One region of the Pilosibacter fragilis genome, then DNA from elsewhere that is predicted to be linked to it. Evidence: a T-box and tRNA genes for the amino acid it is inferred to sense, from the RefSeq annotation. Region 1 holds a T-box; the other holds one or more tRNA genes.
The links. A T-box is a leader RNA that pairs with one kind of tRNA and senses whether it is charged. The one in region 1 lies ahead of thrS (threonine--tRNA ligase), so its partner is inferred to be a tRNA-Thr.

Region 1 (7,947 bases):
ATGGGGCACGGCACAGAGGCCGATTCCAACGCTGTTTACCAGAAAATGCAGGATATGTTAAAGGAAGAGGGCTTTGACAACTACTATGTAGGTACTGTTGAGGCAACTCCGTCCTGTGAGGATGTTATTGCACAGGTAAAAGAGGGCTCCTACAAGAAGGTCGTTTTAGAGCCGCTTATGATCGTAGCTGGTGACCATGCGAACAACGATATGGCCGGTGACGATGACGATTCCTGGAAGAGCCAGTTTAAGGCTGCAGGTTATGAGGTTACCTGCCTTGTAAGAGGACTCGGTGAACTCGAGCCGATCCAGCAGCTCTTTGTGCAGCATGCCCAGGCTGCCATTGACAGTCTCGCAAAATAAGATAGCTCACTATGGGCGGTCGATGATTCGACCGCCTTTTTCTGATACAGGAATGTAGTGATGCTGACTTATCTGAAGCAGCCAGAATGCTGATAACAGGCACTGCACTGATAATTTGAAGGGAGAGAAAAATTTTATGCATAAATTGAAACAGTTTACATTTGCGCTCGCGGCGGTCTGCGCCCTGTCCACAGCATGCGGACAGCCCGGCACGACTGAGACAACATCTGCCTCTGCTGCAGAAACCAAGGCTGAAACTACGGTGGAGACGACTGCTGCCGTTGAATCAAAAGCCGCCGTTGCCTCCGGCAATGAGACCGCTGCGGAACAGACGATTGACACCGTGGGCCTCGTTCCGGTATCCGCAGCGGACCTGAAAAATGGAACTTACGATATTTCCGTAGAGTCCAGTTCCTCTATGTTTAAGATCATATCCTGTGCCCTGACCGTCCAGGACGGCGCGATGACCGCGAGAATGACTATGGGCGGAACCGGATATCTCTATGTCTACATGGGAACCGGCGAGGAGGCATCGAAGGTTCCGGAATCCGACCTGATCTCCTTTGAAGAGAATTCTGATGGGACCCACAGCTTTACGGTCCCGGTGGAGACATTAAATGAGGTGCTTCCGTGCACCGCGTTCAGCAAGAAGAAAGAGAAATGGTATGACAGAGAACTCGTCTTTGAGGCATCGGGAATTCCGGCAGATGCGTTTCTCAATACATCCTTAAAGACTGTGGAAGATCTCGGTCTTGCAGATGGAACCTATACTGTAGAAGCCGCTCTGACCGGCGGGTCCGGCCGTGCGTCTGTGGAATCCCCGGCGGTGGTCGAGGTAAAGGACGGAAAGGCAGAAGCGACGATCATCTGGAGCAGCTCCAACTACGACTATATGCGGGTGGACGAGGAGAAGTTTCTTCCGGTCAATACGGAGGGAAATTCCACCTTTGTGATCACGGTGACTGGTTTTGACAGCCCGCTGACTGTTTACGCCGACACGACGGCCATGAGCACTCCGCATGAGATCGAATACACGCTGACCTTTGATTCCAGCACGCTGGAAGAGCAGAAACAATAACACGGTATGGACAAGAACAGAATTCATTTATTCCGCAGAAGGCGGGAGACAGATAAGAGGTACAGGCGGTATGTCAGATGCCTCACCGTGATTCTTTTGAGTGTAGTCATGCTATGTGCTGGGTGCACCGGGAAAGACGCAGAGGGAAGCTCTGCCGGTGGCTCTGGGGAACAGACCGCTGCGGCAGACAGCCGGCAAAACGAAGCCGGCAGCAGCACTGAGGCAGCCCCAAAAACGGAGACAGCTGCTACAGCTTCCCGCAGCTGGAACAATATGTCCCCGGTAAGTTCCATGGATCTTCTCTATGCGGATCAGTTTTCCGTGGATTATTATGAGAATGACATCTCGCTCATCACCATCGGGGATACAGACCAGTTCCTTCTTCTGCCGGAAGGGATGTCCGCGCCGGCCGGACTGCCGGATTCCATCAAAATCCTCCAGAAACCGGTAAAAAATATCTATCTTGTGGCGACATCCGCTATGGATGATTTCATTCACCTGGACGCAATGGATTTGATTGCGCTCTCCGGCACAAAGGACACCGGATGGTATCTGCCGGAAGCAAAAACGGCAATGGAAGAGGGAAAAATTGCCTATGCAGGAAAGTACAGCGCTCCGGACTACGAGAAGATCTTAAGCAGTGACTGCGGTCTCGCCGTGGAGTCCACCATGATCTACCATACTCCCGAGGTAAAAGAACAGTTGGAACGCCTTGGGATCCCGGTTCTCGTGGAGCGGTCCAGCTATGAGGGCCATCCCCTGGGAAGAATGGAGTGGATCCGGCTCTACGGTGTCCTGACGGGAAAAGAGGCTGAGGCGGAACAGGTATTTCGCGAAAATATGAACGCTCTGTCCGATGTTCTCGACATGGAACCATCCGGAAAGACGGCCGCTTTTTTCTATGTGACGAATTCCGGCAGCGTCAATGTCAGGAAGAATGGGGACTATATCGCAAAAATGATCGCCCTGGCAGGCGGAACTTACATTCCCGGGAATGCCGGTTCTGATGAGAACGCACTTTCAACGATGAACATGGATTTTGAGTCCTTCTATGCCGCCGCGAAGGATGCGGATGTGCTGATCTACAACAGTACCATTGACGGGGAACTCACCGCGATCGATGAGCTTTGCGCAAAGAATCAGCTTTTTGCGGATTTCAAGGCAGTGAAAGAGGGCAATGTCTGGTGTACCGGAAAGAACATGTTCCAGGAGACCATGGGCCTGGGGAATATGATCCGGGATATGAACGCGGTGTTTGCCGACGATACCGAATATAGCTTTACATATCTTCATCAACTGAAGTGACACGCATGTGACAGCTGATCAACAGCACGGGATCGTCACTGCGTTGAATTCACACCTGCTGATGAGAACACGAAAAAGTTTAAATTATAGTAACTATTCAGTAGGTCTGCGCACTTGCTGCGCTGACCGTAAGAAAACATAGGCTGGAAGGCAAAAATCCCATCAGCGAAGCTGATCTGGAATGGATTTTTGCACGTAACTATGAAGGTACTGAATAGTTACAAATTATAAATGAAAGGGGGAAGAACGCCTATGTCAACCCAGTCTAAGCGGATCGTCCGGGCCTACCTGCTGTTATTTGTCCTGCTTGCAGCCTTAAGCTTTCTGAGCCTGGCCGTCGGCAGCGTGCGTGTATCGGCAGCAGATATTCTTGTGGCCCTGGGTGGAAAAGAGGGGACTGATATGACCCGTCATATTCTCTTTGATATCCGCCTCCCCAGAATGCTGGCGGCGTTGATCCTCGGCGGGGCGTTATCGGTGTCGGGCTTTCTGCTGCAGACATTTTTCTCGAATCCCATCGCCGGCCCCTTCGTCCTTGGAATCTCTTCCGGCGCGAAGCTCGCCGTTTCGATCTTCATGATCCTGTTTCTCGGACAGGGACTCATCATGAATTCCTGGGTCATGATCGGTGCGGCTTTTCTCGGTGCCATGGCCTCCATGGGCTTCGTGCTGGCGGTCTCAAAAAAGCTTCCTCAGATGTCCATGTTAGTGGTAAGCGGGATCATGATCGGATATATCTGTTCGGCGGCAACGGATTTTATCGTAACCTTCGCCGATGACTCCAATATCGTGAACCTCCACAACTGGTCCATGGGGAGTTTTTCCGGCATCTCCATTGATGGGGTAAAGATCTGTCTCCTTGTGACCGCAGCAGCTTTCTTTTGTTCCATGCTGCTCTCAAAAGCCATGGGTGCCTATCAGCTGGGGGAGGTCTACGCGAGAAACATGGGTGTCAATATCAAACGGTTCCGGATCGAGCTGATCCTGTTATCCAGCATTCTTTCCGCTACAGTGACAGCCTTTGCGGGCCCCGTCTCCTTCGTGGGGATCGCGGTGCCCCATATGATCAAACAGCTGTTTAAGACCGCGAAGCCCATCGTTGTGATCCCGGGATGTTTCCTTGGCGGTGCAGTATTCTGCCTGTTCAGCGATCTGCTGGCGAGAACGTTGTTTTCACCGACAGAACTTTCCATCAGTTCTGTGACGGCGGTGTTCGGAGCGCCGGTGGTGATTGCCATGATGATAAAAAGAGTGAAACGTTGATAGGAATAGTCTGAAAGGAGAGCCCATGCAGAACTACCTGACAGCAGACAATTTAACCGTCGGATACCGCGGAAAACCGATCCTGTCCGACATCTCCATGAACATCCGCCGCGGATCCATCGTCACGCTGATCGGACCGAACGGGGCTGGAAAATCCACGATCTTAAAGAGCATCATCCGGGAACTTTCCCCATTAGGCGGAAGTGTATTTCTTGACGGCACAGCCCTGGAGGATTACTCGGATCCTGATTTTGCGAAAAAGACCGCGGTGGTCATGACGGGTCGGCCGGATCCGGAGCTTATGACGTGTTTTGACGTGGCGGCAGCAGGAAGATATCCGTATACCGGGCGGTTCGGGATCCTGTCCAAAGAAGACAAGAAAAAGGTCATAGATGCCCTCGAAATGGTCCGGTGCGAAAGCCTTGCGGATGTCCTGTTCCAGAACACCAGCGACGGACAGAAACAGCGGATCCTCTTAGCCCGGGCGATCTGCCAGGAACCGGAGCTTCTCGTTCTCGACGAGCCCACATCCTTTCTCGATATCCGGCACAAACTGGAGCTTCTCGATATCTTGAAGAAACTGGTCCATGAGCGCAATGTGGCAGTCCTCATGTCGCTTCACGAGCTGGATCTTGCGGAGAGGATCTCTGACTATGTGCTCTGCGCGGAAAACGGGACCATCGGGAGAACAGGGACGCCCCAGGAGGTGTTTGAGGGAGACTATATCGCAAAGCTCTACGGAATCGAACACGGGAGCTATCTGACGTCCCTTGGATTTCCGGAACTCCCGAGAACAGACGGAGCGCCGGGGGTCTTTGTCATCGGCGGCATGGGGAGCGGGATTCCTGTGTACCATGCCTTAAACCGGGCGGGGATCCCCTTTGCGGCGGGCGTGATCCATGAAAACGATATGGAGTACCAGACAGCGAGAGTGCTGGCAGCAGAAGTGATCCGGGAAGCGGCCTTCGAACCGGTGGGAGAGCAGGCGTTTCTTAGGGCGAAGAAAGTGCTAGAGTCCTGTAAGGCCGTTTTCTGCCCGTTAAACGTCTTCGGAACTATGAATAAAAAAAACCGGGAACTTCTCCGGATCGGAACGGAACTCGGAAAATTACGGCAAATTCATCTTGACAAATCTGATTCCGGTGATATACTAAATGACAAGTGAAAAAACAACACGTTGACAGGAAGAGTACGTTCGGAAACTGCTCAGAGAGGGATACATTTGGTGAGAGTTATCCTGCACGGAACGAGCTGAAGACCACCCTGGAGTGTCCCTTAATCGGGAACGGTGATTCCGTTATCATCAAATGAAGTGGTATAGAAATTCTATACAAGCAGGGTGGAACCACGGGTAATCTCGTCCCTTGATTATGTGAAAACGCATAATCAAGGGACTTTTTTATTTACGCGAACAACGAGCCAAAGTCCGCGCTTGCGCGAGACCTTGGCGACTGCCGCGATAACAAGGGGAAACTCGCGAAGCGTGTTTTCACTTGTTTGCGCGAGTGACAAAACAGAGACTGTGTTCACACAGGAAACTGAAAACGCGGTATTACAAGCCACGGCTCGCGTGAGATTTTCACTGAGAAAAAGCAGCTGTAAAATATCTCGGCTGCACGAAATTTTTCCAAGAGAAAAAGGAGAATGAACATGAAAGTAACATTAAAAGACGGCTCTTTTAAAGAGTATGCACAGCCGATGGCTGTCATCGACATCGCAAAAGACATCAGCGAAGGTCTTGCAAGAATGGCCTGTGTCGCAGAGATCGACGGAGAAGTAAAGGATCTGCGCACGATCGTTGACAAGGACTGCACTTTAAATATCTTCACAGCAAAGGATCCAGAAGGACTTGCAGCACTCCGCCACACAGCAAGCCATGTAATGGCTCAGGCGATCAAGCGAATCTGGCCGGAGACAAAGCTTGCCATCGGTCCGTCCATTGCTGACGGTTTCTACTACGATATCGACCGTGATGAGCCGGTAACATCCGACGACCTCGCAAAGATCGAGGCTGAGATGAAGAAGATCATCAAGGAAGCTCTCCCGTTAGAGCGTTTTGAGCTTCCGAGAGCAGAGGCGATCGCCCTTATGAAAGAGAAGAACGAGCCGTACAAGGTAGAGCTCATTGAGGATCTTCCGGAAGATTCCATCATCAGCTTCTACAAGCAGGGTGAGTTCACCGACCTCTGTGCAGGTCCGCACCTCATGAATACAAAGGAAGTCGGCAAGGCATTCAAGCTCATGAACATCGCAGGCGCTTACTGGCGCGGAAGCGAGAAGAACAAGATGCTGACCCGTATCTACGCAACAGCCTTTGCGAAAAAAGAGGACTTAGACGCTTACGTTACCATGATGGAAGAGGCGAAGAAGCGTGACCACAGAAAGCTCGGCAAAGAGCTCGGTCTCTTCATGATGAGCGATGCAGGCCCAGGATTCCCGTTCTTCCTTCCAAAGGGAATGATCTTAAAGAACACACTCCTTGACTACTGGCGCGAGATCCACAAAAAAGCAGGTTATGTAGAAATCTCCACACCGATCATCTTAAACAGAAGCCTCTGGGAGACATCCGGTCACTGGGATCACTATAAAAACAACATGTATACAACCGTCATCGACGGCGAAGATTACGCCATCAAACCGATGAACTGCCCGGGCGGCGTTCTTGTTTACGCTTCCGAGCCGCGTTCCTACCGTGACCTTCCGCTCCGTATGGGTGAGCTCGGTATCGTTCACCGCCATGAGAAATCCGGTCAGCTTCACGGACTCATGCGTGTACGCTGCTTCACACAGGATGATGCCCATATCTTCATGACTCCGGAGCAGATCCGTGATGAGATCAAGAACGTAGCAGGTCTGATCAACCAGGTATATTCCCTGTTCGGATTCAAATATCATGTAGAGCTTTCCACAAGACCGGAAGACTCCATGGGAAGCGACGAGGACTGGGAGCTTGCAACAAACTCCTTACAGGGCGCATTAGACGACCTTGGACTTGACTATGTGATCAACGAAGGAGACGGCGCATTCTACGGTCCGAAGATCGACTTCCATCTGGTAGACGCGATCGGCAGAACATGGCAGTGCGGTACGATCCAGCTTGACTTCCAGCTTCCGCAGCGTTTCGAGCTCGAGTACATCGGCGCTGACGGTGAGAAGCACAGACCGATCATGATCCACCGCGTATGCTTTGGCTCCATTGAGCGTTTCATCGGTATCCTGATCGAGCACTTTGCCGGCGCATTCCCGACATGGCTTTCACCGGTTCAGGTTAAGGTCCTCCCGATTTCCGAGAAGTACGAGGAGTACGCAAAATCTGTCAAGGCAGCTCTTGACGCAGCTGACATCCGTGCTGAGATCGACCTTCGTTCTGAGAAGATCGGCTACAAGATCCGTGAGGCACAGGGTCAGAAGATCCCGTACATGTTAGTTGTCGGCCAGAAGGAGCAGGCCGATGGAACTGTATCCGTAAGAAGCCGCTTCAAAGGCGACGAGGGCGCTGAAGATCTCAACGTATTTATCGCAAACATCAAGGCTGAGATCGCTGGCCGTGTAAACCGTCCGGTCGAGGTTAAAAAGGAGGAGGAGAAATAATCCTCTGCTCGTTTAACCAGGTGCTGAAATTTCAGATTTTCGCCGGTCTTCGGAATTTTCCGGGGACCGGCTTTTTTTCTGTTTTTTGTCTGTCTGCTTGCACTTTTTTCCGAATGATGGTATCATATTACGGAATATGACCGTTGGGAGGTTTATCAATTGGCGAAGAAAAAGAACAAGAAAGTCGTTCGTTATCGCCGGCCCCTGAATATCAATGTGGGCATGATCATTTTTGCCCTTATTTTCTTATATATGGCATTTTATCTCTATACCTACCTTCGCAGGGACAAGGTGGAGTTTTATGAAGTTGTGGAGGGAAGTATCGTAAACGATACGAGGCACACCGG
Region 2 (7,947 bases), on a different contig from region 1:
CTTCTGGCCTCCTGAGACGTTGACGCCGCCCTGCCCCATCTCGGTATCATATCCGTTTTTGAAGGTCTTAACGAAGGGATCTGCCTGGGCGCTCTCCGAGAACCGGATGACATCCTCCATCGGCGCGTCCTCATTTCCCCATCGGAGATTTTCCTCGATCGTTCCCGAGAAGAGGATATTTTTCTGGAGAACCATGCCGACGCCATCACGCAGGTGTTTTAAAGAGTACTCTTTGACGTTCACGCCGTCGACAAGGACTTCTCCTCCGGTCACATCATAGAGTCTCGGGATCAGCTGCACGAGGGAGGTCTTTCCGCTTCCCGTGGAGCCGATGATCCCGATGGTCTGTCCCGGTTCTGCCGTAAAGGAGATCCCTTCCAGAACGAGATCCTTTCTCCCGTTCTCTCCGCTGTAGCCAAAGCTTACATTCTTAAACTCCACACGGCCTTCCGTGACTTTTTTATCCTTATTTTCCGCGTTGTCATCATTTAAGCCGATCTCTGTGTCGAAGATCTCATTGATCCGCTTCATGGACGCGCTGGCGCGGGAGCTCTGTAAGAATACCATGGAAAGCATCATGAGGGACATCAGGATCTGCACGATATACGTCGTAAACGCGGTGAGATCCCCCACCGGCATCTTTCCGGCAATGATGATATTTCCTCCATACCAGACGACAGCCAGTGTCGTCACGTTCATGGCAAACATCATCACCGGCATCGTGGCGATCACGATCCGGAGCGCACGGAGGCTGCTCTCCTTTAAGTCGTCATTTAATTTACTGAATTTTTCGATCTCATGGTCCTCCCGGACGAAGGATTTCACTACCCGGACATTCGTCAGGGATTCCTGAATTCCGGAATTCAAACGATCCAGTCTCCTCTGCATCTCCCCAAAGCGCGGGAATGCGGTCTTTAAGATCAGAAGGATCGCCGCGAGAAGAAGTGGGATCACGATGAGGATGATGACCGCAAGCTGACGATTCATCATGAACGCCATGATCAGGGCACCGAGGAACATTCCGGGCGCTCTAAGCGCCATACGGAGCCCCATCATCAGGACATTCTGAACCTGCTGGACATCGTTCGTGAGCCTCGTGACGAGAGAACCGGTGCTGTAGTCGTCGATATTCTCAAAGGAGAACTGCTGGACCTTCCTGAAGAGGTCGTTTCTCATGTCACTGGTAAAGGAGATGGACGCCTTCGCGGAAAAGTAGGCACCGAGGATCCCACCCACCGCCATAAAAAGGACAGTCAGGACCATCAGCGTCCCCATCTTTCCGATATAGGCAACATTTCGACTTGCGACACCGTTGTTGATGATCATGGACATAAATTTCGGGAGCATGACCTCTCCCGCCACCTCGGTGAGCATCATCAGCGGACCGATCACGAAAGCACTGAGATACGGGATGATGTATTTTTTGTATCGTTTCAATTCTATTGTTTCCTTTCTGATCAGATCTGCAGTCGTTGGATTCTTCCGTTGCTGTTTATCACGCATCTTCCCTCGGAAGTTTTCTCCTCACGATATAGAAGCAGATCATATGGGCCGTCGCCGTGACGATCCAGGTAAACGGATAGGATAAGTATAACACTGTCAGGTTATGGTATACCTGAAACACCGTAAAGATCCAGACGATCCGGAGTCCACACGCTCCCAGAAGGGAGACGCACATCGGCATAACGGAGTATCCGAGACCGCGGATGCTGCCCACCATCGTATCCATGATCCCACAGAGGAAATATGTCGTTCCAAAGACCACAAGTCTTCTCATTCCGTATACAATGACCTCCGGGTCTGAGGAATAGATCCGGATCAGGGCATGTCCGCAAAGATAAGCCGGGATTCCCATCCCGAGTCCCACTGCCGTCACAACGCCGAGGCAGGTAACCATGATCCGGTTGATCCTCGAATACTTTTTGCCGCCGAAGTTCTGGCTCGTGAAGCTTAAGTTTGCTTGATAAACCGCATTCATGGCGTTATAGATGAATCCCTCAATATTCTGGGATGTCGTATTTCCCGCCATCGCGACAGAACCGAAGGAATTGACAGAGGACTGGATCAGAACATTGGAAATAGAAAATACTGCGCCCTGCATCCCCGCCGGAAGGCCTACCTGAATGATCTGACGGAATTTTGAGCGGTGGATCTTCAGAGCTTTTAAATGAAGCTTCAGACCGCCCTCGCTCTCCATCAGGCAAAGGATCACCAGACACGCCGAGATCGCCTGAGAGATCGCGGTCGCCAGAGCAACTCCCGCCACATCCATCCGGAACATGATCACAAAAAAGAGGTTTAAGACCACATTGATCACGCCCGCCGCCGTAAGGAAATACAGCGGGCGCTTCGTGTCTCCCACCGCGCGGAGAATCGCGCTTCCGAAGTTGTAGATCATATTCGCAGGCATGCCGATAAAGATGATCCGCATATAAATCGTAGATTTATCGATTACATCGTCCGGAGTTCCCATGAGTTCCAGCATTGGCCTCGAGAGAAGCTGACCCACAACGATCAGAAAAAGACCGCTGACGATGCTGAGTGCCATGGCCGTATGGATCGTATCCTGCACGTCTTTTTCCCGCTTCGCTCCGTAATATCTCGCCACGATGACATTGACACCCACGGACAGTCCGATAAAGATATTGATCATCAGGTTGATCAGCGCCGTTGTGGAACCCACCGCCGCCAGAGACTGGCTGCCCGCGAAACGTCCCACAACGATCACATCCGCTGCGTTGAACAGAAGCTGCAGGATTCCGGAAAAGATCAGCGGAATCGTAAAGGTGAGCAGTTTTCCGAGGATCGGGCCACTGCACATGTCCATTTCGTAATTTTTCTTCATAATACTCCTTTTTCCCGTATCTGTATCTTCTTTCCGGCAGCATCCGGAAAGAAAAGCAGACTGGCATTTCCCGCCCCTGTCCGTCTGCTCATTCTATCCACGGCTGCTCCCGGTGCCGGAATGCGTAAGGCACATTCCTTTTATCTGTTACGCAGATTATAGACGATTTTTACAAATAATGCAATCCTGCCGCAACACGCTTCAGTCCTCGAGGACATACGCCCGGAAGAGGCCGGACCACGGATTTCCGATAATATAGCAGGTGTAGGCTCTTCCCGCACGGACGTTGACGTTGAAGGTGAGAAGCGGATTCGCCACGGTGCAGGTCGGACAGGAAACGCCGACGATGGAGGAAAGGACAAGGACCGGAAGCTCGCCTAAGGCCGAAACTGCATACTGGGAACCTGTCACAAAGAAGGTATAGGTTCCGCTGGATGTCTGTTTATAGCTCGTCACTTCCTTGTATCCGACCCCCGCAAATGCTGTCTGGTTGTTGAAGGTCCGCACATCGTAGCTGGATCCCGCGTAGGACATGTTCGCGACACGGAGACAGCCGTAACCTGCCGGAACGTTCGTACAGCCCATGTCGGAGACACGGGTCAGGGACACTCCGGAAACCGTGTCTAAGATCACCATCGTGAGTCTCTCACCGGACACAAAGGCAATCGTCTGCTGATAATAGATCTGACCGTTGGTCCTGCGCACAGTGACGGTGTGGAATCCGTCCGTCACGCGGATATAAGAAGAAATCGTGGCAAATTCGGAACCGGAAAAGACATTCCGGCCATCGATATAGACATCCAGAGTCTGGCCTGATGTGCTGGCATTTAAAAACCGGACTCTGCTGTAGTAATTTCCTCCTGAGACCGTCGGATATGTGACCGGAAAAGAAATCGTCGGAAAGCCCGGGCGTCCGATGGTATTGTCAGGATAGACAGGGCGTCCGCCAGACGGCGCGACCGGTGTCGTTGGGATTCCGGCGAGATCGTCATCTCCCGGATAAACAGGTCTTCCGCCCGGTGAAGCGATGGGCGGCACAGGGATCCCCGCAAGATCATCGTCTCCCGGATAAACAAAAACTCCTCCTAATGGCTCGGCCGGTGTCTCCGGTACATTTGCGTCATTCTTCCCTGCCACAACCTCCGCCGTATTCTCTCCCGACGGTTCCGGCATTGATGTTGGATTCTCTGGCATATTAACACCTCAATATCTTTTTTACTACAAAATATGAAAGCAGAACGGAAAGTGTTCCCTGCACGTGTTTGAACGCAGATAAGCATTCCCCCGCTTCAAGTGCGCGGAGCACTAAGCGGTGGGTGAGTGGGATGCTTATGTCAGTGGGAGTTGAAAGCTCCCACTGACAGATCGCGAAGCGACTGCGTTCATGAGCAAGTAGCGAAGTGGATTGCGAATGTCCGCTTTACCCTCCATGGGCTTTCCGAGGAATTGATCTTTTTGTATGAAAAATTTATTCAAATTTTTTTGTTTTTATCGTTGACAAACCTGTTGATCCATGATACTATATTGGAGGTTCGAAAAACACAGTAAATGTGTTCGCTGCCTTGGCTCAGCTGGTAGAGCGTCGCCTTGGTAAGGCGGAGGTCGGCAGTTCAAATCTGCTAGGCAGCTTAAACCATGAGGCTTTCCGGAATATCCGGGAAGCCTTTTTTCGTGTTACAGGAAATTCCTGTTACGAAAAAGACGTGAACGCGACAATGATGCTCACTCACTCAGGACGACCGGGCTGACCGGAACAAATGTTTATTATGAAGGAAATCCTCCTCGAATAAAAAAGACCTACGGAACTCCTCTCCGCAGGTCTTTTTATCATAAGTAAAATTATAAATCCTATGCCTTCGCCAGTCTCTGTCTCACGATCTCATACGCGAGAACACCTGTCGCAACGGACGCGTTCAGGGAATCGATATCGCCCTTCATTGGGATCGACGCGATCATGTCGCATTTTTCCTTCACAAGACGGCTCACGCCCTCCCCCTCATTTCCGATCACAAGACCGATCGGTCCGGTGAGGTTTAAACGGTACATGCTCTCTCCGCCCATATCGGCGCAGACGAACCAGATGCCGCGTTTCTTTAAATCCTCGATCGTTGCCGCCATGTTGGTGACCTTTGCGACCGGCGTATAGTTTAACGCACCCGCGGAGGTTCTCGCAACCGTCGCGGTAAGTCCCACCGCGCGGCGTTTCGGAATGATCACGCCATGAGCGCCCGCAAGGTTCGCGGTACGGATGATCGCTCCAAGGTTGTGCGGATCCTCAATTCCGTCAAGCAGGAATAAAAACGGCGGCTCGCCCTTCTCTTCCGCGATCTTTAAGATATCTTCCACCTCCGCGTACTCGTAAGCAGCGGCATACGCCATCACACCCTGATGATGTCCCGTCTCAGACATGGAATCCAGGCGTTCCTTCGGGACAAAATTTACGATCGTATCATGCTTTTTCGCCTCTCTCACGATCGTGCGCACCGGACCGTCCTGGCAGCCGTCAAGGACAAACAGCCGGTCGATGGTCTTTCCGGAGCGGAACGCCTCCAAAACAGCGTTGCGCCCTTCTATCGTCAGTTCTTCATATCTCATCGGAGTTCTCCTCTTTCTGTTTTTCCGTATCTCCGGACACTGCTTTTCCGGTCTTTGTCATCGCCAGTGCCACAAGATCCACCATTCGCTCCGTTCTTCCGGACAGGTAAAGATATCCCATCAGAGCCTCAAAGCCTGTCGCCATCCGGTAGTCCTTCATCGTTGCATTCTTGGCCATAGAGAAAGACTTCGCGTTTCTTCCCCGTTTGTAGACCGCATGCTCCTCCTCGGTAAGGTCACCCTCAATGGCCATCAGGAATTCTGCCTGGGCTGCAGCCTTCACAAGAGCCGAAGACTTCCTGTGAAGCTTATTCACCTGCATATTTCCCTCGCTGACCACGATGGTACGGATCAGGATCTCGTAAGCCGCATCACCGAGATAGGCGAGCACAAGCGGAGAGTACTGACCTGCATCCGTATCCTTTAAGTGGAATTTTTCCTTTAAAAGCATTAAGCTCTCTTCCATTTTACGCCCTCTCTTGTGTCCTCGAGGACGATTCCCATGTCGAGAAGTTTTCCTCTGATCTCATCGGCAAGGGCAAAGTTCTTTGCCTTTCTCGCTGCCTGTCTCTGGGCGATCAGGTCCTCCACCTCAGAGTCAAGGACTTCCGCCTTCTTTTCTGTAATAATCCCCATTACGTCGCAGAGTCTCTGGATCTCATTCTTCATCCAGGAAACATACTCCTTTGTGCTTGCCCCGGAGACTGTGGAGTTGGAGAGCTTGATGAGCTCGAAGATCGCGGAGATCGCGTCCGCGGTGTTGAAATCATCATCCATCGCCGCCTCATACTTTGCGACAAGCTCCATTGCCTTCTTCTGGTTTTCCAGTTCTTCCGCTGTCATTGTGCCGCCGGTTGCCTTTGCCTCCGCCTCACGGAGCTTTTCCATACCGGTGAGGATTCTCTCAAGACCGTTCTTGGAGGCTTCCATTAGGTCCGCACTGAAGTTTAACGGACTTCTGTAATGTGCGCTCAGCATAAAGAAACGGAGCACCTGAAGATCGTATTTTTCGCTGATCTCACGGACGGTAAAGAAGTTTCCGAGAGATTTTGACATTTTCTTATTATCAATATTTAAGAACGCGTTGTGCATCCAGTATTTCGCGAAAGGCTTTCCGTTTGCAGCCTCACTCTGGGCGATCTCGTTCTCATGATGCGGGAAAATTAAGTCCTCACCGCCTGCATGAATATCGATCTCGTCGCCGAGGTATCTCTTTGCCATTACGGAGCACTCGATATGCCAGCCCGGACGGCCCTCGCACCACGGAGACTCCCAGTACGGCTCTCCCTCTTTTTTCGGTTTCCAGAGAACGAAGTCGTTCGGATCCTGCTTGCCCTCCTCACCGGTTACCTTGATCTCACGGAATCCGGACTGGAGATCGTCAAGATTCTTATGGGAAAGCTTTCCGTAATCTTTAAATTTCCGGACACTGTAATAAACCGTTCCGTCAGCAGCCACATAGGCGTAACCTTTTTCGATCAGAGTGCTGATCATATTCAGCATGCCGCAGATCTCTTCCGTCGCGAGCGGATTCTTTGTTGCCGGCTCGATATTCATGCCTTCCATATCCTTTTTGCACTCGGCGATGTAGCGCTTGGAGATCGTCTCTGCATCAACGCCCTCCTCGATGGCTTTTTTGATGATCTTATCATCGACATCCGTAAAGTTGGATACATAATTTACATCGTATCCTTTATATTCAAAGTACCGTCTTACCGTATCAAATACGATCATCGGTCTCGCGTTTCCGATGTGGATAAAGTTGTAGACGGTCGGTCCGCACACGTACATTTTTACTTTTCCCGGCTCTACCGGAACGAACTCTTCTTTTCTCTTTGTGAGTGTATTGTAGATCTTCATAACTTAAGCTCCTTCATATATCTTTCTGTCCGAATTTTTCTGCCATGCAGCTTTGCGTAATGCACTTTTACTATCAACAGGCGCTTACTTCCGCATTCATTTATTGCTGCTGTCTACAGCCCGGACAGCCCCCGCATCCACCGGAAATAATTCCAACGCGGTCCTCCGGCGCGTAATCCGCCACCGAACTTAAAAGGGCGATCGCCTGAGCGGAGATCCCCTCCCCGGTACCGGTAAATCCAAGCCCTTCTTCCGTCGTTGCTTTCACGCTTACCTGTTCTTTTTCGATTCCTAACGCCGCCGCGATATTTTCCGCCATCTGCGGGCGGTACGGCAAAAGCTTCGGCCTCTGGGCGATCACGGTAGAATCGATATTTTCGATCATATATCCGTTTTCCTGCAGGATCTTCCCGACTTCCTTTAAAAGCGCGATACTGGAAATCCCTTTATATCTCTCGTCCGAATCCGGGAAGTGCTGGCCGATATCGCCGAGGGCGGCGGCCCCCAAAAGTGCGTCCATCACAGCATGAAGAAGGACATCTGCGTCAGAATGACCCAAAAGTCCTTTTTCATAGGGAATGTCCACGCCTCCAATAATCAGCTTTCTTCCTTCTACGAGACGATGTACATCATATCCCTGTCCGATT

Region 2: it has a tRNA-Thr gene. The T-box ahead of thrS (threonine--tRNA ligase) is inferred to sense a tRNA for this amino acid. The anticodon was not compared.

The regions. Positions count from the first base shown of each region.
Region 1 is NZ_JAVYJB010000001.1:18,237-26,183, reverse strand. Features, by position in the region: gene ABCW45_RS00130 (sirohydrochlorin cobaltochelatase) at 1-363, shown strand, start outside; gene ABCW45_RS00125 (hypothetical protein) at 500-1,441, shown strand; gene ABCW45_RS00120 (ABC transporter substrate-binding protein) at 1,448-2,746, shown strand; gene ABCW45_RS00115 (FecCD family ABC transporter permease) at 2,999-4,009, shown strand; gene ABCW45_RS00110 (ABC transporter ATP-binding protein) at 4,035-5,174, shown strand; T-box leader at 5,178-5,377, shown strand; gene thrS (threonine--tRNA ligase) at 5,660-7,600, shown strand; gene ABCW45_RS00100 (biotin/lipoyl attachment domain-containing protein) at 7,760-7,947, shown strand, end outside.
Region 2 is NZ_JAVYJB010000007.1:44,941-52,887, reverse strand. Features, by position in the region: gene ABCW45_RS08515 (ABC transporter ATP-binding protein) at 1-1,437, opposite strand, end outside; gene ABCW45_RS08510 (MATE family efflux transporter) at 1,496-2,845, opposite strand; gene ABCW45_RS08505 (DUF4397 domain-containing protein) at 3,047-4,039, opposite strand; tRNA gene ABCW45_RS08500 (tRNA-Thr) at 4,402-4,474, shown strand; gene rlmB (23S rRNA (guanosine(2251)-2'-O)-methyltransferase RlmB) at 4,694-5,440, opposite strand; gene ABCW45_RS08490 (Mini-ribonuclease 3) at 5,430-5,906, opposite strand; gene cysS (cysteine--tRNA ligase) at 5,891-7,300, opposite strand; gene ispF (2-C-methyl-D-erythritol 2,4-cyclodiphosphate synthase) at 7,401-7,947, opposite strand, start outside.